Regions from separate parts of the Arthrobacter sp. Soc17.1.1.1 genome, predicted to be linked through region 1. Evidence: riboswitches for the same ligand, from Rfam matches in the RefSeq annotation. Region 1 holds a riboswitch; each other region holds the start of a gene.
What was found. Region 1 has a riboswitch for cyclic di-AMP ahead of V6S67_RS02710 (NlpC/P60 family protein). Riboswitches for the same ligand answer to the same signal wherever they lie in the genome.
Positions count from the first base shown of each region.

Region 2: linked by a shared signal. The riboswitch ahead of V6S67_RS10810 (NlpC/P60 family protein) and the one ahead of V6S67_RS02710 (NlpC/P60 family protein) in region 1 are both predicted to bind cyclic di-AMP.
Region 3: linked by a shared signal. The riboswitch ahead of V6S67_RS01525 (LysM peptidoglycan-binding domain-containing protein) and the one ahead of V6S67_RS02710 (NlpC/P60 family protein) in region 1 are both predicted to bind cyclic di-AMP.
Region 4: linked by a shared signal. The riboswitch ahead of V6S67_RS15405 (M23 family metallopeptidase) and the one ahead of V6S67_RS02710 (NlpC/P60 family protein) in region 1 are both predicted to bind cyclic di-AMP.

Region 1 covers NZ_JBAJII010000001.1:571,289-576,667, forward strand. The annotation lists gene V6S67_RS02690 (MFS transporter) at 1-223, shown strand, start outside; gene V6S67_RS02695 (HNH endonuclease signature motif containing protein) at 306-1,835, opposite strand; gene serC (phosphoserine transaminase) at 1,943-3,067, opposite strand; gene V6S67_RS02705 (metal-dependent transcriptional regulator) at 3,311-4,009, shown strand; cyclic di-AMP (ydaO/yuaA leader) riboswitch at 4,252-4,404, shown strand; gene V6S67_RS02710 (NlpC/P60 family protein) at 4,410-5,267, shown strand; gene V6S67_RS02715 (NlpC/P60 family protein) at 5,293-5,379, shown strand, end outside.
Region 2 covers NZ_JBAJII010000001.1:2,322,705-2,328,083, reverse strand. The annotation lists gene rnc (ribonuclease III) at 1-680, shown strand, start outside; gene mutM (bifunctional DNA-formamidopyrimidine glycosylase/DNA-(apurinic or apyrimidinic site) lyase) at 681-1,643, shown strand; cyclic di-AMP (ydaO/yuaA leader) riboswitch at 1,797-1,973, shown strand; gene V6S67_RS10810 (NlpC/P60 family protein) at 1,976-2,818, shown strand; gene V6S67_RS10805 (VOC family protein) at 2,955-3,374, shown strand; gene V6S67_RS10800 (NAD-dependent epimerase/dehydratase family protein) at 3,394-4,362, opposite strand; gene V6S67_RS10795 (alpha/beta fold hydrolase) at 4,359-5,379, opposite strand, start outside.
Region 3 covers NZ_JBAJII010000001.1:307,683-313,061, reverse strand. The annotation lists gene V6S67_RS01540 (aliphatic sulfonate ABC transporter substrate-binding protein) at 1-363, shown strand, start outside; gene V6S67_RS01535 (ABC transporter permease) at 360-1,238, shown strand; gene acs (acetate--CoA ligase) at 1,280-3,181, shown strand; gene V6S67_RS01525 (LysM peptidoglycan-binding domain-containing protein) at 3,283-4,257, opposite strand; cyclic di-AMP (ydaO/yuaA leader) riboswitch at 4,263-4,473, opposite strand; gene V6S67_RS01520 (hypothetical protein) at 4,567-4,794, opposite strand; gene V6S67_RS01515 (glycoside hydrolase family 6 protein) at 4,858-5,379, opposite strand, start outside.
Region 4 covers NZ_JBAJII010000001.1:3,335,430-3,340,808, forward strand. The annotation lists gene V6S67_RS15400 (diacylglycerol/lipid kinase family protein) at 1-838, shown strand, start outside; gene V6S67_RS15405 (M23 family metallopeptidase) at 884-2,008, opposite strand; cyclic di-AMP (ydaO/yuaA leader) riboswitch at 2,264-2,489, opposite strand; gene V6S67_RS15410 (siderophore-interacting protein) at 2,652-3,704, opposite strand; gene V6S67_RS15415 (ABC transporter ATP-binding protein) at 3,701-4,648, opposite strand; gene V6S67_RS15420 (FecCD family ABC transporter permease) at 4,651-5,379, opposite strand, start outside.

The DNA of each region.
Region 1 (5,379 bases):
CCTCGGTGGGACACCGCTGGGTGCGCCGGTGGTCGGCTGGGTCTCCGACGCCTTCGGTCCGCGGTGGAGCCTCGGGGTCGCCGCTGCCTCGGGGTTGATCGCGGCAGCGGCAGGGATCTTCTGGGCGTGGCGCTATCACGAGGTGCGGCTGCGCTACGACCGGTCCGCACCGCGCCGCCTGCGTCTCGACCACGAGGCCGGAGCGGGCGACAGTACTCCGTAGGGTTCGGGGACTGCACGTCACGCCCGGCCCATGATGCGTCACCGACGGCGATCACCAGGACCTGCCGGTCCGGCTGGTTCGGCTAGCCCGGAACGGACAGCATGTCCCGCCGCCCGACGTCCGCATCGATGGCCTGGCCTGCCCGCCAGAACAGGTTCCGCCGCGGTCCGACGGCGCGTCCCCCGCCGGTGAGCGGAGTGAACCACGGGATGCCGGCCCGTGACTGGACGTCCCAGGCGCCCCGATGGACGGTGTGATGGTGGTGCGAGCACAGCAGGACACCGTTGTCGATGCTGGTCGATCCGCCACGGGACCAGGGTGTCAGATGATGGGCCTCGCACCAGCCGGCGGGGATCGAGCAGTCGGGGAAGGCGCAGCCCCCGTCACGTGCGACCAGTGCACGGCGGAGGTGGGGAGGAAAGAGCCGCTGTGCCCGGCCGAGATCCAGCACCTGGCCGCGTCCTCCCAGGACCACCGGGATGAGGCCGGCGTCGCAGGCGAGTCTCCTGATGGTCCGGGCACTGGCCTGTACCGAGAACACAGTGGAGCCGGCCTGCTCGGTCATGCCGACGAGGTCCTGGTAGGCGATCGTCACCATGACCTGCGGACGGTGCCCTCCGGTTGCCGGGAGGCCTGGGGCGGACAGGGCGATCCTGCAGGCCGCTACAAGGCCGTCCAGCAGGTTCTGCGCCCTCGTGGGGGCAGCGCCGACCCCGGCTGTGGGTGTCGGGGGACCGCCGTCGCCGGCGGCCGGGGTGTTCGCAGGCTTCCCGCTGCTGCCGGTCCCGCGGGGATTGCCTGCAGAGTTCATCACGGTGGCGAGGTGCTCGAACTGCTCATCGGTCGCGCCGATCTCGAGGACGTGCAGGCCGTGGCGACGGCCCCTGAGGAAGACACCCTGCCGGGCACGCAGGATCTTCTCGGTGGGCTCCTGCCCGTCCTGGTCGAGCACTGATTCCCAGCGCCGCGCCAGCACCCGCAGGACGTCCTCGTCGGACTCGATGCCCTGACGTGTGAGGTGGTGCTCCATGGATGCGAGCTGATCCGGTGTCGCGAAGGAGTGCACCCGCTCGATGGCCTGCGCGATGACGGTGGCCGCCCGCCCACTGATCAGGCATGCCCTGGACGCGTCTCCGAGCACTCCGAGCGGCGCAGGGACGGTCGCTCCCGTGGCCGACAGGCCGGGCAGTACGACCGCAGCCAGGGCCAGCCGGCGTCTCGCCTCCGCCCGGCCGATGCCCAGCACGGCCCGCAGGAACTCCGCGCAGTCCCTGTACCCGGTGCCGGCCCCCTCCCGCACGGGTGTCGACGGCTGTTCCACGCCGGGCGCAGGCGCCGCAATCCGAGTTCGAACCGGTGCGGACGCGAGGCCGGCATCCGGGTGTTCGTCCGCCTCCAGATGATGGTCCGCAGCAACGCCGGCGACGAGGATCTGCAGGTGATCGACGATCCTGGACACGTGCTCGACCTCGACGACGAGGTCGCGGGCCTCGGTCCTGGACAGGACGTGGTGCCGTCGGCCCAGGGCACGCGCACAGTCGGCAAGGGCGGTGCGCGCCGAATCCAGCGAACTGCCCGCTCGCCTCAGTGGTCCGGTCGGTGCGACGGCCATGGCTCCATTTTATGGAACGCGTGTTCTATTCCGCAGGGCAGGACGTGGATGTGGAGGAGCAGTCATGCGATGGTGTCCACAGAGCGCGGGCCTGTGGACGACCGGCCCTAGAGGAGGTTCTCGACGACGTGATCGATGCAGGCGATCAGGGCCGAGACGTCGTCGGGCTCGATCGCCACGAACGTGGCGACCCTGAGCTGGTTGCGGCCCAGCTTGCGATAGGGCTCCACGTCGACGATCCCGTTGGCCCGGAGGATCGCGGCGATGCGTGCTGCATCCACGGCGTCGTCGAAATCCACGGTCACGATCACGTTCGAGCGGTCTTCGGGACGGACGACATACGGGCGGGCGACGGCGGACGCCTCGGCCCAGCGGTACAGGCGCCCCGCCGAATCCGCCGTCCGTGCGGCCGCGAAGGGCAGCCCGCCCTGCGCGTTGAGCCACTGCACCTGCGCGTCGAGCGTCACGAGCGTGGACAGCGACGGCGTGTTGTAGGTCTGGTTCAGGCGCGAGTTGTCGATGGCGGTCTGGAGGTTCAGGAAATCCGGGATCCAACGGTCGCCGGCATCGATCCGCGCGGCGCGTTCGAGTGCGGCGGGGGAGAAGAGTCCCAGCCACAGGCCGCCGTCGGACGCGAAGTTCTTCTGCGGCGCGAAGTAGTAGACATCGGCCTGCGCCACGTCCACGTCGAGGCCGCCGGCGGCCGACGTGGCGTCGACGACCACGAGTGCACCGTCGTCGGCGCCGTCGATCCTCCGGACCGGAGCGGCGACACCGGTGGACGTCTCGTTCTGCGGCCAGGCGTAGGTGTCCACGCCGGCCTCCGCGACAGGGTCCGGCCGCGTGCCGGGTTCCGACGTGATGACGGAGGACGCGTCCAGGAACGGCGCCCTGCCGGTCGCGGAGGCGAACTTCGAGCCGAACTCGCCGAAGGACAGGTGCTGCGCCTTCCGCTCGACGAGCCCGAACGTGGCGACGTCCCAGAATGCGGTGGATCCGCCGACGCCGAGGACCACCTCGTACCCGTCGGGGGCGCCGAAGAACGTGCTGAGACCCGACCGCACCCGGCCGACGAGGTCCCGGACAGGGGCCTGCCGGTGCGAGGTCCCGAGCAGGGACCGACCCGCCGCCACGAGGGCGTCCACCTGGCCGCTCCTGACCTTCGACGGGCCCGCGCCGAAACGGCCGTCCGAGGGCAGGAGGTGGTCGGGGATGCGGGGCGAGTCACTCATGCGATGCTCCAGCTGTTGGGCGGCAGGTACGGCCTCATTCTGCCCCAGCGGTCCCGGGCCCTCCATTTGTTAACCGGCCGCGGGAAGCCGCCCCGACGGCGTTCCGCCCGATTGCCGGGGCCAATGCGCCATGGGTTAACCTTGGGAGGCGTGGGGCGGAGCAGTCCGTGGCGGCTTTGGCCTGCCTCACCGGCGTGAGGCATTCCAGCCGCGCACCCGCACCGCACCAAGGAGCTGAACCGCATGACGGACCTCATCGACACCACCGAGATGTACCTGCGGACCATCCTTGAACTCGAGGAAGAGAACATCGTCGCCCTCCGCGCGCGCATCGCCGAACGCCTCCGCCACTCGGGCCCGACCGTCTCGCAGACCATCGGCCGCATGGAGCGTGACGGTCTGGTGGTCGTCTCCGGTGACCGGCACCTCGAGCTCACCGAACTGGGCCGCCACAGGGCCACGGGTGTCATGAGGAAGCACCGTCTGGCGGAGCGGCTGCTCAGCGATGTCATCGGCCTCGACTGGGCCTACGTCCACGACGAGGCCTGCCGCTGGGAGCACGTGATGAGCGAGCGGGTGGAGCGGCGGCTCTACGAACTCCTCGGCAAGCCCTCCGAATCGCCGTACGGCAACCCGATCCCCGGCCTCGCGGCCATCGGTGGGGTCGAGTCCGAGCGGTTCACCGACGGCGTGGTGACCCTGCTGTCCGCCATGGGCACGTATGCGCCCGGGAATCAGGTCACCCTGGTGCGCCTCGCCGAGCCGATCCAGGTGGATCCTGAACTGCTCACGCAGCTCGACGAGGGCGGCCTCCGCCCCGGAGCGCAGCTCACGCTCGAATCCGTGGGCGACTACGTGTCCGTCCGTGTGCCGGGGGTCGAGGGCGCCCTGGAACTGCCGCCCGAGGTCGCCTCGCACGTGTTCGTCTCCGTCGCTGCCTGAGGGCGCCGGGGTCGCCGCCTGGGGTCGCCGTCAGGCGGCGCCGGCCGGCGGATCCGCCGGGTCCCGAAGCGCCACCACGCCGGTGCACAGGCGGTCCCTGGAGTCGGCGTCGTCACCAAGAACACACCATTCCGTGATCGTAACGTGACAAACGGGTGTTTTTGTTGTAGCTTTCATCTCGTGCCAAATTCGCTCTAGATCCGGCACCCTCCTGCAAATCGCCTAGCTCTGCCATTGCTCGAGGTCCGTCCGCACCATCGCATGGCAGAGGCGGGGGAACCAATTTCTGGGTTTCGTAACCGAAATCCTTGGGGTTAAGTCGCTGCTTCACGCAGTGGCCGGGTGACTCCCATCCGAATCCGACAGCTCACCTCGCAGGCGTTGGGAGAGGCAATCCAACGTGTCCAATAGCTCTTCACTGGGCCGCCACCGTGCGGCCCGGAACGTCAGCGCGCTGACGAACCTGTCCACTGCAGTCACCTCGAACGCCGGATCGGTCGGCCGCCAGGCAGCCGTCATCGTCGCCGCCTCGGGCCTCGTCCTCACAGCCGGCCTCCCGGCCCACGGCGCCACCCCCGCAGAGCGTGAAGTAACCTCCTCCACGGCGTTGACCGTGAGCCGGGTCGTCTCGGCCGAGGTCACCGTCCCCGCCACCGCCACGGTCTCCTTCGACCGCGTGGCCGTCGAGGTCACCGCCGCCCCCGAACCCGTCGTCGAGGCACCTGCGCCCGTCGTCGAGGAGCAGGCACCCGCCGCGCCGGCCCCGGTCGCAGCACCCGTCGCCGTCGCTCCCGCCCCGGTCGCAGCGCCGGCCGCACCCGCCCCGGCGGCAGCACCTGTCGTCGCCGCTCCCGTCGCAGCGCCGGCTCCCGTGGCACCTGCCGCAGCGCCCGCCGCCGTCGCACCGGCCCCCGCGGCTCCCCAGCCCGCTCCTGCCCCCGCCCCGTCCTCCGGCGTCGCTGCCGGCCTGGTCGGCTCGGCGTACGCCCAGATCGGCGTGGCCCAGGACTGCACCGCCATGGTCGAGAAGGCACTGCGCTCGGTCGGCAAGTCCGTGGGCGATCTCGCCCCGGGCCAGTTCTTCCAGTTCGGCGACGTCGTCGGGAGCCCTGCGCCCGGTGATCTCGTCATCACCGGCGGCCACGTGGCCATCTACGTCGGCAACGGCCAGGTCATCAGTGGCGGCCTGAACGGTATGAACACCGGCCTCCACTCCCTGTCCGACCTGCCCGGCGCCAGCTTCGTCCGCGTCCGCTAGAAACCCACACCCGGAGTTATCCCCCATGCCTTCATCCGTCATGCCCGCACGCCACAGAGCAGAAGCGCGGTCCGCCGCCGGCTTCTCGGAGCTCGCCAGAGCAGTCACCTCG
Region 2 (5,379 bases), 1.8 Mb from region 1:
AGACGCTTCGTCTTGCCCTGACCCACCGGTCCTACGCCTACGAGAAGGGCGGGATCCCGACCAACGAGCGCCTCGAGTTCCTCGGCGACTCGGTGCTCGGGCTCTCGGTCACCGATGCCCTGTACCGGGACAACCCGGGCCTGTCCGAGGGCGAGCTCGCCAAGCGGCGGTCCGCCGTCGTCAGTACCAAGGCCCTGGCGGGCGTCGCACGCACCCTCGACCTCGGCAGCTACGTGCTGCTCGGGCAGGGCGAGAAGCTGACGAACGGGCGGGACAAGGCGTCGATCCTCGCGGACACGATGGAGGCCGTGATCGGCGCCGCGTACCTCAGCCACGGCATCGAGACCGCCCGTGCCATGGTCATGCGGCTCATCGGGCCCCTGCTCCGCGACTCCGCGGTCCTCGGCGAGGGTACGGACTGGAAGACCCGCATCCAGGAGACGGCGGCCGGCCGGCGGCTCGGGCTCATCGACTACCAGGTGGAGGGCACCGGCCCCGACCATGCCCGCACCTTCACGGCGCGCCTGCTGATCGGCGGCGTCGGCTACGGTTCCGGGCACGGACCGTCGAAGAAGGAAGCCGAGCAGGCCGCGGCGGCGGCGTCCTGGAAGCTGCTCACCGAAGGGGCCGGGTCCGTGCACGGGACCGGAGACCCCACCGACGCGCTCGACGGCTCCTGAGTGCCTGAACTGCCCGAGGTCGAGGTGGTCCGCCGCGGCCTCGCCCGCTGGGTGACCGGACGCACCATCGAGGACGTGGAGGTGGTCGACCCCCGGTCGCTCCGGCGGCACGTCGACGGCGTCGAGGACTTCGTCGGCAACGTCACCGGGGCGCGCGTCACCGATGTGGTGCGCCGCGGGAAGTTCCTCTGGCTCGTCCTGGCGGACCCCGCCGGCGCGGACGCCCCGCCGCATGTCGCCCTGATGGCGCACCTCGGCATGAGCGGGCAGCTCCTCATCGAGGAGCCCGCCGCGCCGCGCGAGAAGCACCTCAAGGTACGCCTGACCCTCTCCGCCGCGCTCGACGAGGAGGGCGTACCGCTGCCCGCCGAGCTGCGCTTCGTGGACCAGCGCATCTTCGGCGGCATGTTCGTCGCCGACCTGCAGCCCACCGGGGACGGCCACCCGGGAGGGCTGGGCGAGGGCGGCCTGCCCCTCGTGCCGCATCAGGCCGCGCACATCGCACGCGACCTCCTCGACCCCGCATTCGACCCCGAGGCCTTCCACCGACGCCTCCGCACGCGCAGGACCGGACTCAAACGCGCGCTGCTCGATCAGGGACTCGTCTCCGGCATCGGCAACATCTACGCCGACGAGGCCCTGTGGGCGGCCCGGTTCCACTACGCCCGGCCCACCGATACGCTGCGGCGCCCGGACACCCAGCGCATCGTCGAGGCGGCCACCGACGTCATGACCCGCGCCCTGGCGGCCGGGGGCACGAGCTTCGACGCGCTCTACGTGAATGTCAACGGCGCCTCGGGCTACTTCGCGCGGGACCTCGAGGCCTACGGCCGTGCCGGGCAGCCCTGCCGCCGGTGCGCGGCCGAGGGTCGGCACACGCTGATCCGCCGGGAGTCCTTCATGAACCGGTCCTCCTACCTCTGCCCGCACTGCCAGCCGAGACCGCGCAACGCGAGGATGTAGCCCTCCCGGGGAGTGCAGGACGTGATGCGGGACGTGATCTTTCCCTCGTGATCCAAACGTGACAATCCGGGACCCCTCGCGTACCGTGGAAGCCGTGCCCGCGCCACCACGGCGGGGCGCCCATCCTCTTTCTGCCGAACCCTGTCGATGAGGATGGACCGTTCGCACAAACCATTCGACAGGGGCGGGGGAACCAGTAGCGGACTCTTCGACGAGTCCTAGGGGTAAAGACACGCGTCGACCAGCTTGGGGGCAATGGTCGGCAGGTGCGTGTCCGGATGTCCCATCCGAACCCGACAGCTAACTTCGCAGGCATTGGGAAAGGCAACAGCATGTCCAAGAGCCATACCGCGCGCCACCGGGCAGTCCCCACGCGCACCAACCCCCTCGTCACCGCCTCCCGCGCCGTCACCGCGACCGCGTCCGTCGCCGGCAAGCCCGCCGCGGTCGTCGTCACCGCGTCCGGCCTCCTGTTCGGTGCGGCACTGCCCGCCAGCGCAGCCGGCGAGATCAGCATCGACACCCAGCAGTCCGCAGCGAGCACCACCGCGGCAGGCACCTACACCGTGCAGGCCGGCGACACGCTCGGCAGCATCGCCTCCTCGCACGGCGTCAGCCTCGAGACGCTGTTCGCGGCCAACGGCCTCGGCTACAGCTCGGTCATCTACCCCGGCCAGGCCATCTCGCTGGGCGGCTCCATCGCCCCGCAGCAGTCCGCTCCGCAGCAGTACTCCGCCCAGTCGGTGTCGGTCCAGGCCGTCCCCGCGAGCACCACGGCGGCCCCGGGCAACTCCACGGGACTCAGCACGCAGTCAGCCGCCTCCATCGCGCCGAGGGCGGCCTCGCTCTCCGGCATCGCCGGCACGGCGATGCAGGGCGTCGGCTCGGGCTACGTCTACGGCGGCACCTCCTACGGCGCCTGGGACTGCTCCGGCTTCGTCCAGTGGGTCTACGCCCAGCAGGGCATCAGCCTGCCCCGCACCACGTGGGCTCAGTTCGCCGCCCTGCGGCCCACCAGCAACCCCCAGCCGGGTGACCTGGTGAGCCAGAACGGTGGCAGCCACGTGGGCATCTACCTCGGCAACGGCCAGATGGTCAGCGCGCTGAACCCGTCGCAGGGCACGCAGGTGCACCCGGTCGGCGTCATGGCCGTGGACGGCTACTACACCCGCTAAGGCGGACGGGCGGTGCAGACCGGCGGCGAAGGCCGGTAGCGACGCAGGAAGGGCGGGGTGCCGAGCACCCCGCCCTTTGCCGTACCCGGGTTCGGGTGTACATTCCGGCGGGTCACCCCTACCCGGAGGAGCACCCATGTTTCGAGGATTCGCCACCGTCACCTTCTACGCCGACGATCTCGCCGCCGCCCGGAACTGGTACACGGACGTGCTGGGGATGGAGCCGTACTACGCGTTCCCGCCGCCGCCCGACCCTCCCGCCTACCTCGAGTTCCGGGTGGGCGACGACGAGGACGAGCTCGGGTTCATCGACCGGAGGTACGGCCCGCCGGGCGCGTCCCTCGGCCCGGGTGGCGCCGTCATGTTCTGGCACGTCGACGACCTGACCGGGACGCTGGACAGGCTGCTCCGGCTGGGCGCCACCGAGTACGAGGCGGTGACGGAACGGGGGACCGGCGGGTTCACGACGGCGTCCGTGGTGGACCCGTTCGGCAACGTGCTCGGCCTCATGCACAATCCGCACTATCTCGAGGTCTTGGCCGCACGCGGCGCCTGACCGCGTCGCTCCGCAGCCCCTAGCGCGCGTAGTGGCGGGCCAGCCGCTCGAAGCCCTCGTCGATGCCGATGTCCGGCTCCCACCCGAGGACCTCGCGCGTGCGCCGCTGGTCGAACCAATGCGCGGTGGAGAGCTGTTCGGCGAGGAAACGGGTCATGGGAGGCTCCTCGGTGCGGCCCGCGGCGAGCCAGGCGCGCTCGATCACGGCCCCCGCGCCGCGGGCGAGCGCTCCCGGAACGGACCATGCCGGGGGCGCCACCCCGCCTGCTCGGCAGATCCCGGCCAGGAGCTCCGCGATGGGCCGCGGCTCGCCGTTCGTGACCACGAACGCCTGCCCCCGGGCGGCCTCGATGCGCCGCAGGCAGGCGACGATCGCCGAGGCCGCGTTGTCCACGTAGGTCGTGTCGATGAGGGCGGTGCCGCCGTCGAGCAGGGGCAGGCGCCGGCGGCGCGCACGGTCGATGACGCGCTCGACGAGCTGCGTGTCGCCCGGACCCCACACGATGTGCGGGCGCACCGCGGCGACGCGGAACCCCGGCCCGGAGCGGCCGAGGGCCAACAGCTCCGCGGCTGCCTTCGTGCGCGCGTAGTCGCCGCGCGCCGAGGCAGGATCGGCGGGGCCGGCGGGAGCGCCGACGAGGGACGAGCCGGAATGCGCGACGGAGGGGGAGGAGACCTGCACGACGTCTGTCACGCCGGCGTCCTGCGCCGCGTCGAGCAGGCGCCTCGTGCCCTCGACGTTGACGCGGTCGAAGTCCGCCGCGGCGCCCGTGAAGGAGACCTTCGCCGCCAGGTGGATCACCGCCGTGCAGCCGCGCACCGCGGCCGTGACGGCGTCCGGATCCTCGATGGACCCGAGGGAGTCCTGCGCGCCCGGGACGCCGGAGGGGCGGCGCTGGAAGCACCGCACGTCGTGCCCGTCGGTGATCAGGTGCTGCGCGACGGCGCGCCCGAGCATGCCGCTCGCGCCGGTCACGAGGACCGTCACAGGGAGCCCGCCCGCCCGCCGGACAGGAAGCGGCCGCTCCACGCGGCGATCCGGGCGCGGTCGATCTTCGCGTTGTGGCGGACGTCCACGGGCAGCGCCGGCACCGCGATGACGGCCGCGAGGTCCACGCCGCGCCCGCTCGCTGCCGTGCGGGCCGCGGCGGCCAGCGCGGCGTCCGCCAGCCGCGGACGGGCACCTGCCGTGTCGGTCTCGAGGACCGCGACGACGGCCTGCGTGCCGGCGGGTCCGACGCCGACGACGGCGGCCAGGCGGACGCCGTCGAGGGTCTCCAGCACCTGCTCGAGCCCGACGGGCGTCAGGACGCCCGCGGCGGAGGTGATGACGTGGCCCAGCCGGCCCTCGACCCACAGGCGACCCTCGGCGTCGAAGTGGCCCACGTCACCCGTGCGGTGCCAGGGCCCGGTCCTCGCCGCGTCCTGCTGCGTCCGCCACAGCCGGAAGTACCGGTCCTTGACGTGCGGGGCGTCGACCAGGATCTCACCGGTGACACCCGGCGTCACGGCGGGTGCGCCGGTCGCGGCGCCGGCGCCGTCGAGCGGGCTGACGGCCACGCGGGCCCCGTGGACGGGCACGCCCACGCACACGCCGTTCCCTGCGCCCTCGGCGGGCGACGCCGCGGCGGCCCGGATGCCGGCCAGGTCGATGTCCGCGACGAGGAGGGATTCCGTCATCCCGTAGGGCGTGTGGAGGGCGGCCGCGGGTACGAGGGCCTGCACGGCGTCGAGGAGCGGGACGGGGATCGGCGCGCCGGCCGACAGCAGGAGGGAGATCCGGCCGAGGGCGCGCCGGCCGTCGGCGTCGAGGTCGGACGACGTCGCCAGGACGTTCCGCAGGGCTGCGGGCGAGGCGAACACGACGGTCGCGTCGACGGCGCCGGCGGCCGCAGCCAGCGCCCGGGCCGTCAGCGTCCGCGGGGCCGTGACGTCCATGGCGGGGGTCACCGACGTCGCGCCGAGTGCGGGACCGAGGAGGGCGAAGGGCGCGAACCCGGCCACG
Region 3 (5,379 bases), 260 kb from region 1:
TTCCTCAACGCCACCGAGGACTTCCTGACCGAGAAGCCGGACGTCGCGCAGACCGTGGTCGACGCCTACGAGAAGGCGCGCGCCTGGGCGAAGGAGAACCCCGAGGAGACCGCCGCCATCCTCGCCGAGGTCGCCGCGATCGATCCCGCCATCGCGAACTCCGTCATCATCGACCGGACCAACCTCGATGTCGACCCGGCCCCGGGCGAGGCCCAGCGCAGCGTCCTCGAGAAGATCGGCCCCGTCTTCGTGGAGACCGGTGACGTGCAGAGCCAGCAGCAGATCGACGACGCCCTGGGGTCCCTGTTCGACGCCTCGTTCGTCGAGAAGGCCGACCCGGCGTCCATCGGATCCGCCTCATGAGTGCTGACCACCTGACGGGGCGCAGTGCCGTCCCCCTCAGCAAGGAGGGCCTCGCGTCCACCGGATCTCCGCTCACCGGTTCGGACGGGGGCGGCAGGACTCCGGGCAGGACCGGCACGGCCGGTCGGCGTGTGGTCATCATCCTGCTCGGGCTCGTCGTCCCTGTGCTGATCCTGCTCGCCTGGCACCTCAGCACCGCCTCGGGGTTCTTTCGGCCGTCGCAGCTCCCCTCGCCGGCGTCGGTGCTCGCGGCCGCGGTCGACCTCGTGGAGCGTGGTCAGCTGGCCACGCACATCCTGATCTCGACGCAGCGCGTGGTCCTCGGGTTCCTCATCGGCTCCGTGCTCGGCGTGCTGGCGGGCGCCCTGCTGGGCCTGTCACGCATCGCGGACGTCCTGCTCACCCCGACCGTCGGCGCGCTCCGGGCCGTGCCGTCCCTGGCGTGGGTCCCCCTGCTGGTCCTCTGGATCGGCATCAACGAGGACTCCAAGGTCACCCTGATCAGCATCGGCGCGTTCTTCCCCGTGTTCACCACGCTCTACCTCGGGCTGCGACACGTGGACCGCAACCTCGTCGAGGCGGCGCGGGCCTTCGGCCTGAACGGCGTCCGTCTGCTGACCACCGTGCAGCTGCCCGCCGTGGTGCCCGCCCTGTTCTCCGGCCTCCGCCTGGCCCTCGCGCAGTCCTGGCTGTTCCTCGTCGCCGCGGAACTCATCGCCTCGTCGATGGGCCTCGGCTTCCTCCTCACGGACTCCCAGCAGACGGGCCGCGTGGACCGCATCATCCTGGCGATCATCCTGCTGGCCGTGATCGGCAAGACCACGGACGCGCTCCTCGGCGTCGCCGAGCGCTGGGCGGTGCGCCGGTGGGCGTGAGTGCGACGGCGCCGGGCACGACGGCGGTGGAGGGGTCGGCGATGCCGCAGGACGAGGCCGACCGCCTCGCGTTCTGGGCGGCGCAGGCACAGCGGCTCGAGTGGGACACCCCGTGGGACACCCTGCACACGTTCAGGAAGGCCGCTCCGCAGGAGGACGGGACGCTCAGCGTGCCCGTCATCGAGTGGTTCGCCGGCGGTACGCTCAACGTCGCCGTGAACTGCGTGGACCGGCACGTCCGGGCCGGCAACGGCGACCGGGTGGCCCTGCATTTCGAGGGCGAGCCGGGTGACCGCCGCAGTGTGACCTACGCCGAACTGCAGGACGAGGTGTCCCGCGCCGCGAACGCACTCCTCGGGCTCGGCATCGGGGCGGGCGACCGCGTGGTCGTCTACCTGCCCGTGCTCGTCGAGACGGTGGTCATCACGCTCGCCTGCGCCCGGATCGGGGCCGTGCACTCGCTCGTGTTCGGCGGGTTCTCGGCCGAGGCGCTCCGCTTCCGCGTCGAGGACACCGGCGCCAGACTCCTCGTCACCACCGACGGCCAGTACCGCCGGGGCGCCGCCGTCCCGGTCAAGGACAACGCGGATGCCGCCGTCGAGGGTGTGGACAGCATCGAGCACGTCCTCGTGATCCGCCGGACGGGCTCCGCCGTCGCATGGACCGGAGGCCGCGACGTCTGGTGGCACGACGTCGTCGACCCGGCCTCACCGCACCACGCGCCGGAGGCGTTCGACGCCGAGGCGCCGCTGTTCATCATGTACACGTCGGGGACCACCGGGAAGCCGAAGGGCCTCGTGCACACCTCGGGCGGCTACCTCACGCAGGCGTCGTCGAGCTTCGAGCACCTCTTCAGCAACCCCGATGCAGCACGCCGGGACGATGACGTGCACTGGTGCACCGCCGACCTGGCCTGGGTCACCGCGCACACCTACGAGCTGTACGGGCCGCTCTCGAACGGCGCCACGCAGGTCATCTTCGAGGGCACCCCGAACACGCCGCACCCCGGCCGGCACTTCGAGATCATCGAACGCTACGGCGTCACGAGCTACTACACCGCGCCCACCCTGGTCCGCTCGCTCATGGGCTGGTTCCCCGACGGGGTCCCGCGCGGCTACGACCTCTCGAGCATCCGCGTGCTCGGCACGGTGGGCGAAGCCGTCAACCCCGAGGCATGGCGCTGGTTCCGGCGGCACCTCGGCCGCGACGAGGTGCCCGTCGTCGACACCTGGTGGCAGTCGGAGACCGGTGCCACGGTGCTCTCGCCCAGCCCCACCGACACCGGGTTCAAGCCCGGCTGCGCGGCACGCGCCCTGCCCGGGGTGAGTACGCGCATCGTGGACGAGGACGGCCGGACCGTCCCGCCCGGCGAGCAGGGGCTGATCGTGGTCGACCGGCACGGGCCCGCCATGGCCCGGACCGTATGGGGGAACCCGCAGCGCTACCTGGACGCCTACTGGCGGCAGTTCGCGCGGCAGGGCTGGTTCCTCGCGGGTGACGGCGCCCGGTACGACGACGACGGCGACACCTGGATCCTGGGCCGCGTGGACGACGTCATCAACGTCTCGGGGCACCGCCTGTCCACCATCGAGATCGAGTCGGCGCTGGTGGCCCACCCGCTCGTCACCGAGGCGGGTGCCTGCCCCGTCCCTGACCCGCTGACGGGCCACGCCATCGCGGCCTTCGTGGTGCTCGCGGCGGGCGCGGACCCGGAGGTCGACGTCGCCGCGGTGCTGCGCGCCCACGTGGCCGAGGCCATCGGTCCGATCGCGCGGCCCTCGGCCGTCGTCGTCGTGCCCGATGTCCCGAAGACGCGCTCCGGGAAGATCATGCGGCGCCTGCTCACGCAGCTCTACGAGGGCGCGCCGCTCGGGGACACGACGTCCCTGCAGAACGAGGGGTGCATCCCCGGGATCCAGGACGTGCTGGCCGCGCGGACCTGACGGGGTCCGCCCGGCACCCGCTGTCCCCGTCGTTAACGGAAGGAAGCGGCAGGCGCCCCGTCCAAGCACCTGCCGCTTCCCGTGTGTGGTCCGTCCGGGTGTTACACCCGGACGAAGGCTGCTCCCGGGAGGTCCGAGAGGGGGTGCTGCATGGTCAGGTTCGAACCGTTCATGCCGCTGCTGATGACCTGTCCGCCACCGGCGTAGATGGCCACGTGGCCACCGGTGATGACGATGTCCCCGGGGGCGGGGGTCGCCACGACCGTGCCGAACTGGAAGAACTGCGCCGGGCCGAGGTCGCCTGCGGCGATACCTGCGGCGCGCAGCGCGTTCTCCACGAGCACGGTGCAGTCCTGGACGGCGCCGGCTGCAAGCTGCGCCTGCGCCGAGGCCAGGAGGGTCGCACCGACGCCGCTGGCTGCCGGGGCGACGGGAGCCGAGGCCAGGTAGACACCCGAGCCCGGGGCCGTCGAGACGGCCGGGGCCGGAGCCGGAGCCGGGGCCGGGGCCGGAGCCACGACTGCCGCCTGCTGCACGACGGGCGCGGGGGCGACGGCCGCTGCCTGCTGCACGGGAGCGGCAGGAGCGACGGCGACAGGGACGGAGACCGTCTGCGCCGGGACCGATCCAGCCGCGGGGATCGCGATGGAATCACCCGGGAAGATGATCGATGCCAGGGAGAGCCCGTTGGCCGCGAGGACCGCGGTCAGGTCGGCACCGTAGCTGGCGGAGATGGCGCCGAGGGTGTCCCCTGCGACGACCGTGTGGGTCGCACCGGTCGCAGCTGCTGCGGGAGCGGCGGGAGCTGCTACTGCAGCGGGAGCGGCCGGAGCTGCTACTGCTGCGGGAGCGGCCGGGGCTGCCACGGCGGCGGGAGCTGTCGTGCCCTGGTCCGAGTAGGTGCCGGCGTTGGCGGTGCCGACGGCGCTGAGCGCGAGGCCCGACGTGACGGCGGCGATGGCAACGGGACGGCCGATCATGGTGGCGTGGGCCTTGGCGGCACGGGACAGGCCCTGCAGCGCGAGATTGCCGTCGATATCGGCACGGTGGCGCGCCGAAGAGATGTTTCGTGACATGGATGTATACCTCTCCCATGCCTGCGGGGTGAGCTGTCGGGTTCGGATGGGAGTCACCCGGTCGCGCGCATCACCTCATCGGCGTGCGCAGTGCGACTTAACCCCAAGGACGTCGGCAGTCAGAACTGCGCGTCCACTGGAACTGTGGTTCCCCCGTCCCCGCCGTGGTGATTGCGAACGTATCCCGGACGACGGCAGGGCTCGGCATTTCCGTCCAGGAGCACCCCTCATAGGCGGAGGCACCAGAAGAACATAGCCACTGCTCGAAGGGTTTGTCACATTCGCGTAACGGCGGTTATCCTGCCCCTCCTACGAGGCCGATCGCCACCGGCGGAGGGCGAGCACGGTGCCTGCAACGGTGAGGACGAGCAGGACGGACTGCTGGAGATAGAACCGGGGGCCCACTCCGGAGTCCGCGCTGGTGGCCGCCGCGAGGAGGCTGCTGGACAGAGCGGCGATCAGCGCCACGCCGACGCAGAGCAGTGTGCCCCAGAACCTCCGCTCGTGCGCACGCTGCGCGTTCTTCCAGCTCTCCATGTCCTTCAGCCTAGGCGGCAGGGGTGTGCGCGGCGTCCTGTGACCGCGCACACCCCTCGTGCATCAGCGCCGGGCGGGGGCGCCGGCGTTCCTGATCAGGTCGAGCGCCTGCTCAGGGAACCAGCCGCCGGCCGCGGGGTCCACACGATTCCACTCGGGATCGACTCCGCCGTTGGTCGTCAGGCCGCGGCTGCACTCGCCGTCCGACTCGCCGGGCACCTTAATCCACAGGAAGGCGTCGGCGAGGTCGTTGCCCGTGTTCGCGGTGGGCGTATGCCCCAGTCCGCGAGCCGGAGGATTGCACCAGACCTGCGGATCCGGGTAGGTGGCCGTCGGCACCCACGGCCCGCGGCCGTTGCGGCTGGTGTCGATCACGAAGTGCGCCAGCTCCTCCGACGTCGGCGCGTTGCGGGCACCCGCCACGTTCTGGGCGTACCACGCGTCCGTCAGGCCCCACGTCGAGAAGTCCGAGGGTGAGGCCGGGTAGAACTGGCTCGCGCAGGAGCCGTAGGCGCCCGGATCGATCTCGGTGGCGTAGTAGATGCACTGGGATACCCAGGAGCCGTACTTCAGCTGCCGCTCGGT
Region 4 (5,379 bases), 2.8 Mb from region 1:
GATCGAGACGACCGCCGACGATCCCGGGCACGGCCAGGCCCGGGAGGCGCTCGAGGCGGGGGTGGACCTCGTCATCGCGGCCGGCGGGGACGGCACGGTCCGGTGCGTCGCCGAGGAACTCGCCGGCACCGGGACCATGATGGCCCTCGTGCCGCTGGGCACCGGGAATCTGCTCGCCCGGAACCTCGACATCGCCGTCGACGATCCGGATGCCGCCGTCGAGTCCGCGTTCCGCGGGACGGAGCGGACCATCGACGTCGTGCACGTCACTGTGGACCGCGCCCAGGACGCCCACGTGTTCCTGGTCATGGCGGGGATCGGCTACGACGCCGCCATCATGTCGGACACGCGGGACGACCTGAAGGACAAGGTCGGCTGGCTCGCGTACGTGGACGCCGGGATCAGGAACCTGCCCGGCAGGCCCTCGCGCACCACCATCTCGGTGAACGGGGGCAAGCCCTTCGAGCGCCGCCTGCGCAGCGTGATGGGCGGGAACTGCGGGAAGATCATGGGCGGCCTGGAGATCTTCCCCGGCGCCAGGATCGACGACGGCCTCATGGACCTCATGACCGTGGCCCCCAAGGGCAGGCTCGGGTGGCTGGCCGTCGCGGGCAAGCTGGTCGCGCGCGGCAAGGGCAGGAGCAAGGACCCGTCGCTGGAGTACTTCCAGTGCCGCACCGCCGAGATCACGCTGCGTGAACCGCTCGAGGTGCAGCTCGACGGCGATGCCCTCGGCACGGCGACGCACATGGCGTTCGAGGTCAAGCCGGACTCGCTCCGCCTGCGGATGCCGCTCGGCTACAAGGACCCCGCCGTCGTCAGCGAACCGCTGCCCTGACGGGACCCGGGGCAGCGGCGGCCCCCGGGCCGGCGGTGCCTCCGGTCACAGCCAGGGCTGCGGGTCGACCTTCTCGTCGTTGACCAGGACCTCGAAGTGGAGGTGGCACCCCGTGGAGTTGCCCGTACTGCCGACGGCGCCGAGGAGGTCTCCGCGCTTCACGGTGGTGCCGGCCGGCACGTCGAGGGCGCTCAGGTGGTTGTAGGTGGTCTTCAGCCCGTCGCCGTGGTCGATCAGGATGCGCTGCCCTCCGCCGTAGGCGTGCCAGCCCGAGTCGACGACCGTCCCGGCGTCCGCGGCCTTCACCGGGGTGCCGCAGGCGCTGGCGTAGTCGACGCCCGTGTGGAGCTCCGTCCCGGAACCGCCCAGGGGATTGACCCTGTACCCGAAGGTCGAGGCGACCTCCGGGTTCTCCACCGGGGCGCTGAAGGCCTTGCGTTCCTTCGCTGCCGGTGCTAGGGACGCCGAGAGCGCCCGCGCACTCGCGATGCTCGGGGCGATGCCTTCGGCGGCGGGACCCGCGGCCTCGAGGCCGAAGGTGACCGTGGCTCCTGCGGGCGCGGTGACGGCCTGCGGGACGCCGGATGCGACGGCAGCCTCCGCACCACCGGCAGGGGCCGGGGCCGAGGTGGCCGACGGCGCGACGGCGCCCATCAGCAGACCGGCCGAGGCAAGGACGATACCGGCGGTGGCGGCGTTGTCCCGCAGGCGGGTGAACGACGTCGGGAGGGCGTTCCGGGCTGCCGTCCGGCGGGTCGCGAGAGCACGTGCGTCCGTCCGTCGCCGGGCCGACGACGGCGTGCGTCCGCTGCTGCGGACGCTGCGGCGCGACGGCAGGGCCACAGGGGCGGAGGCGGAGGCGTCGTCGGAGGCATCGGAGGCATCGGAGGCATCGGAGGCATCGGAGGCATCGGAGGCATCGACGGCAGCGTCATCGACTGCGGTGGCAGGTGCGGTGGCGTCGGTGGCATCGGTGGCAGTTGCGTCGGTGGTGACAGCGTCATCGGTCGCGACAGCGTCATCGGCGGGTGCCTCCTGGGCGGCCCGCTCCCGGGCGCGGAGTTCGCGGCGGGTCAGCGGGGCGGGGGGACGCGGCGCGTCCCCGGAAGGAGTCGGGACGGCAGAGGGCACGGACGCATCGGGTCCCGTCTCCACGGATTGCGGCTCCATGGGCGCGACGGCACGCGTCGGTGCCGGGATGGACGGGGCAGAAACGGACGGCGCAGGAACGGACGGCGCGGGAACGGGCTGTGCGGCCGGCAGGGAGGCCGCGAAGAGGGGGCTGTGCGCGGGGTGAGGCTGCGAACGCAGCGAACGACGGTTCGGCGGAGGGGTGTGCGCAGGGAGCTGCGGCATCGCGTGGTGCTGGTCCGGGCGGGCGTCGGACGCTCGACGGCGCCCGGACATGAGCGTCTGGGTCAACTGCATACCTCTCTCACACGCCCGCGAAGTTAGCTGTCGGATTCGAGCAAGAGTTGACTCGGCCCCCACGGCGCGGCCCTCGGTGCTGCAGAAGCGCAGGAAGGGCCGTGCTGTCGACTATGCGTGAGGGCTTCACCCCGAGGCGGCTCGTGCCGCCGGAATGTGGATCCTCCACCCCTGTCACAGGTTGTCCAGGCGGTCCGCTGACAGGGTTAGGCGTGCGGACCTGAATTCCACGATGGAGCTTGACTGCTCAAACAGTAGGCGAGGAAAGGCGTAGTTACAATTCCGTTATCCACCCTGTGGACAATTCGTGCAATACTGCCCTCTGCCACCAGTAATCCTGAGGAAATGTGCGGCAGAACTTGAGTTCCGGCCGCGGGAAGCGCTGTCAGGACAGCTCCGCCCGACCCTTGCGCCAGTACCCCATGAAAGCAACCTGTTTCCGGTCCACTCCGACGTCACGCACGAGGTAGCGGCGCAGGCCCCGGACCACGGCGGCCTCGCCCGCGATCCAGGCGTAGAAGGGCTGGGTGCCCGGAGGCCGTTCCGGGTTGACGGTCGATTGCACGATCGCCGCCTCGAGCAGCTGCGGTGTCTCCCAGAGGATGGTCCTGTCGATGTCCACGTCCTCCGGCTCGCTGCCACCGCTGGCGGCGACCTCCCCGGAGAGGGAGACCCACCCCGGCAGCCGCACCGCGTTCCGGACGGCGGTCTCCAGCAGCTCCCCGTGGGGGCGGCGGCCGCGGGCCAGCCAGGTGATGGAGACCGAGGAGCGTGTGCCGATGTGCTGGATGTCCGCGCCGTCCGGCACCTCAAGGAACGCGTGGCCGCTGATGTCCTCGGGGAGCGACTCGAGGATGGCGCTGATCGCGGGCACCGCGGTCTCGTCGCCGGCGAGGAGCACGTGCTGGGCGAGGCCCGGGCTCCACTCGATGCCCCCGTAGGCACCCGCCGTCGCGCACTGCGCGGCGGCGGAGTTCGGTCCGATGACGCACACCCGGTCCCCGGGCCTTGCTGCTGCCGCCCATTCGGATGCGGGGCCACCACGGCCGTCCTCGTCGAGGTGCATCACGAAGTCCACGTCGATCTCCGGCTGCGGACCCGAGCAGCGCGAGTCGCGCACGGTGTAGGTGCGCATGGAGCCGCGCTCCTCCGCGTCCATGCCGAGCCACAGCTGGTACCAGCTGGACGCGGCGCCACCGCGCATCATGCCCGCGATGTCCGGGCACGCGCGTCCGGCGGACGGGATGACGATCTTGATCCGGAGGTCGAGGGTGTCCCCCGCGACGCCGAAGGACTCCAGGCATGCGCCGCCGAAGGTGATGCGGCGGAAGTTCGCGGTGAGGTCCTGCACGGCCGTGACGACGACGTCGAACGCCAGCACCATGGGCTCGGTGTCCGCCGCGGTGCGTCGGGCAGTCCTCTGTGTCACATCGGTCATGATGCCTCCATGCGTGCCGGGACGATGTCCTGGGGGTTGGATCGGTAACCGCGTCCCGGCTCACGGCCGGGAGCGGGAGTACTGGCGGGAACGGTTGCGGGAGTGCCGGCGGGCACGGCTGCGGGCGCGCCGTGGTGCCTGCCGACGGGAACCACCATCGGCGTGCCGGACACGGGGTCCTGGATGATCCGGCAGTCGAGGTGGAACACACCCGTCACCGTCTCCTCGGTGACGACGGCGGACGGCGCGCCTTCGGCGACGATCCGGCCTTCCCGCATGGCGATCAGGTGGTCCGCGTAGCGCGCGGCCAGGTTGAGGTCGTGCAGCACCATGACCACGGTGGTCCCGGAGCGCCGGTTGAGGTCGGTGATGAGGTCCAGTACCTCGATCTGGTGGGTGACGTCGAGGAACGTGGTGGGCTCGTCCAGCAGGAGGATCCCCGTCTGCTGGGCGAGCGCCATCGCGATCCACACGCGCTGGCGCTGCCCGCCGCTCAGCTCGTCCACGGTGCGGTCCGCGAGGGACAGCGTGTCGGTGGCCTCCAGCGCGCCCGCCACGGCGGCGTCGTCCTCCGGGGTCCACTGGCGGAACCAGCCCTGGTGCGGGTAGCGGCCGCGGCCTACGAGATCGGCGACGGTGATGCCGTCGGGGGCCACCGGGGTCTGCGGCAGGAGCCCGAGCAGGCGTGCGACGGCCTTCGTGGACTGGGTGGCGATGTCCGCGCCGTTGAGCAGCACGGTGCCCTCGACGGGCTTGAGCAGGCGTGCGAGCCCCCGCAGCAGCGTCGACTTGCCGCACGCGTTGGCGCCGACGATCACCGTGACCTTCCCGGCGGGCAGCGAGAGCGAGAGCCCGTCGACGACGGTGCGCTCGCCGTAGGCGAGCGTGATCCCGGCGGCGGACAGCGAGGCCGCTCCCGTATCGATCGGTGGGCGTGGAGCCATGGTCAGCCTCCCTGGCCGGAGCGGTTGGCGGTGGCGAGCAGCCACAGCAGGAACGGCGCGCCGAGGGCGCCCGTGACGATGCCGACCGGCAGCGACGTCCCGGGCACGAGGTTCGCGGCGACGAAGTCCGCGCCGAGCACGATGACCGCGCCGACGAGGGCCGCCATGGCCAGCGACGGTCGGTTGCCGAGCAGGCGGCGGGCGATCGGCCCGGACAGGAACGCCACGGAGGCCACGGGGCCGGCGGCGGCGGTCGCGACGGCAGCGAGGGCCACAGCGGTGGCCATCAGCCCCAGACGGGACGCCTCGACGCGGATCCCGAGCCCCGCGGCGGCGTCGTCGCCCAGTTCCAGGCCGCGGAGGCTGCGCGCGAGGACCGCAGCTGCGGGCAGCAGCACCACGAGCGCGCCGACCAGCACGGTGGCGCGGTCCCAGGTGCTGGAGTTGAGCGAACCGCCGAGCCACAGCACGGCCTCGCTCGCCGTCCGCAGGTCCGTGCGGGTGATGAGGAAACTCACCACGGCGTGCAGCACCGCGGCGAACCCGATCCCCACGAGGATGAGCCGGTACCCGGCCACTCCCCCGCGGCGCGAGACGAGGTAGATCGCGGCCGCGACCATCAGCGCGCCGAGCAGCGCCGAGACGGACACGGCGGCGCCCGCGGCACCGAACAGCACGATCACCGTCACCGCGGCCGCACTCGCGCCGTAGCTGATGCCGATGATGTCGGG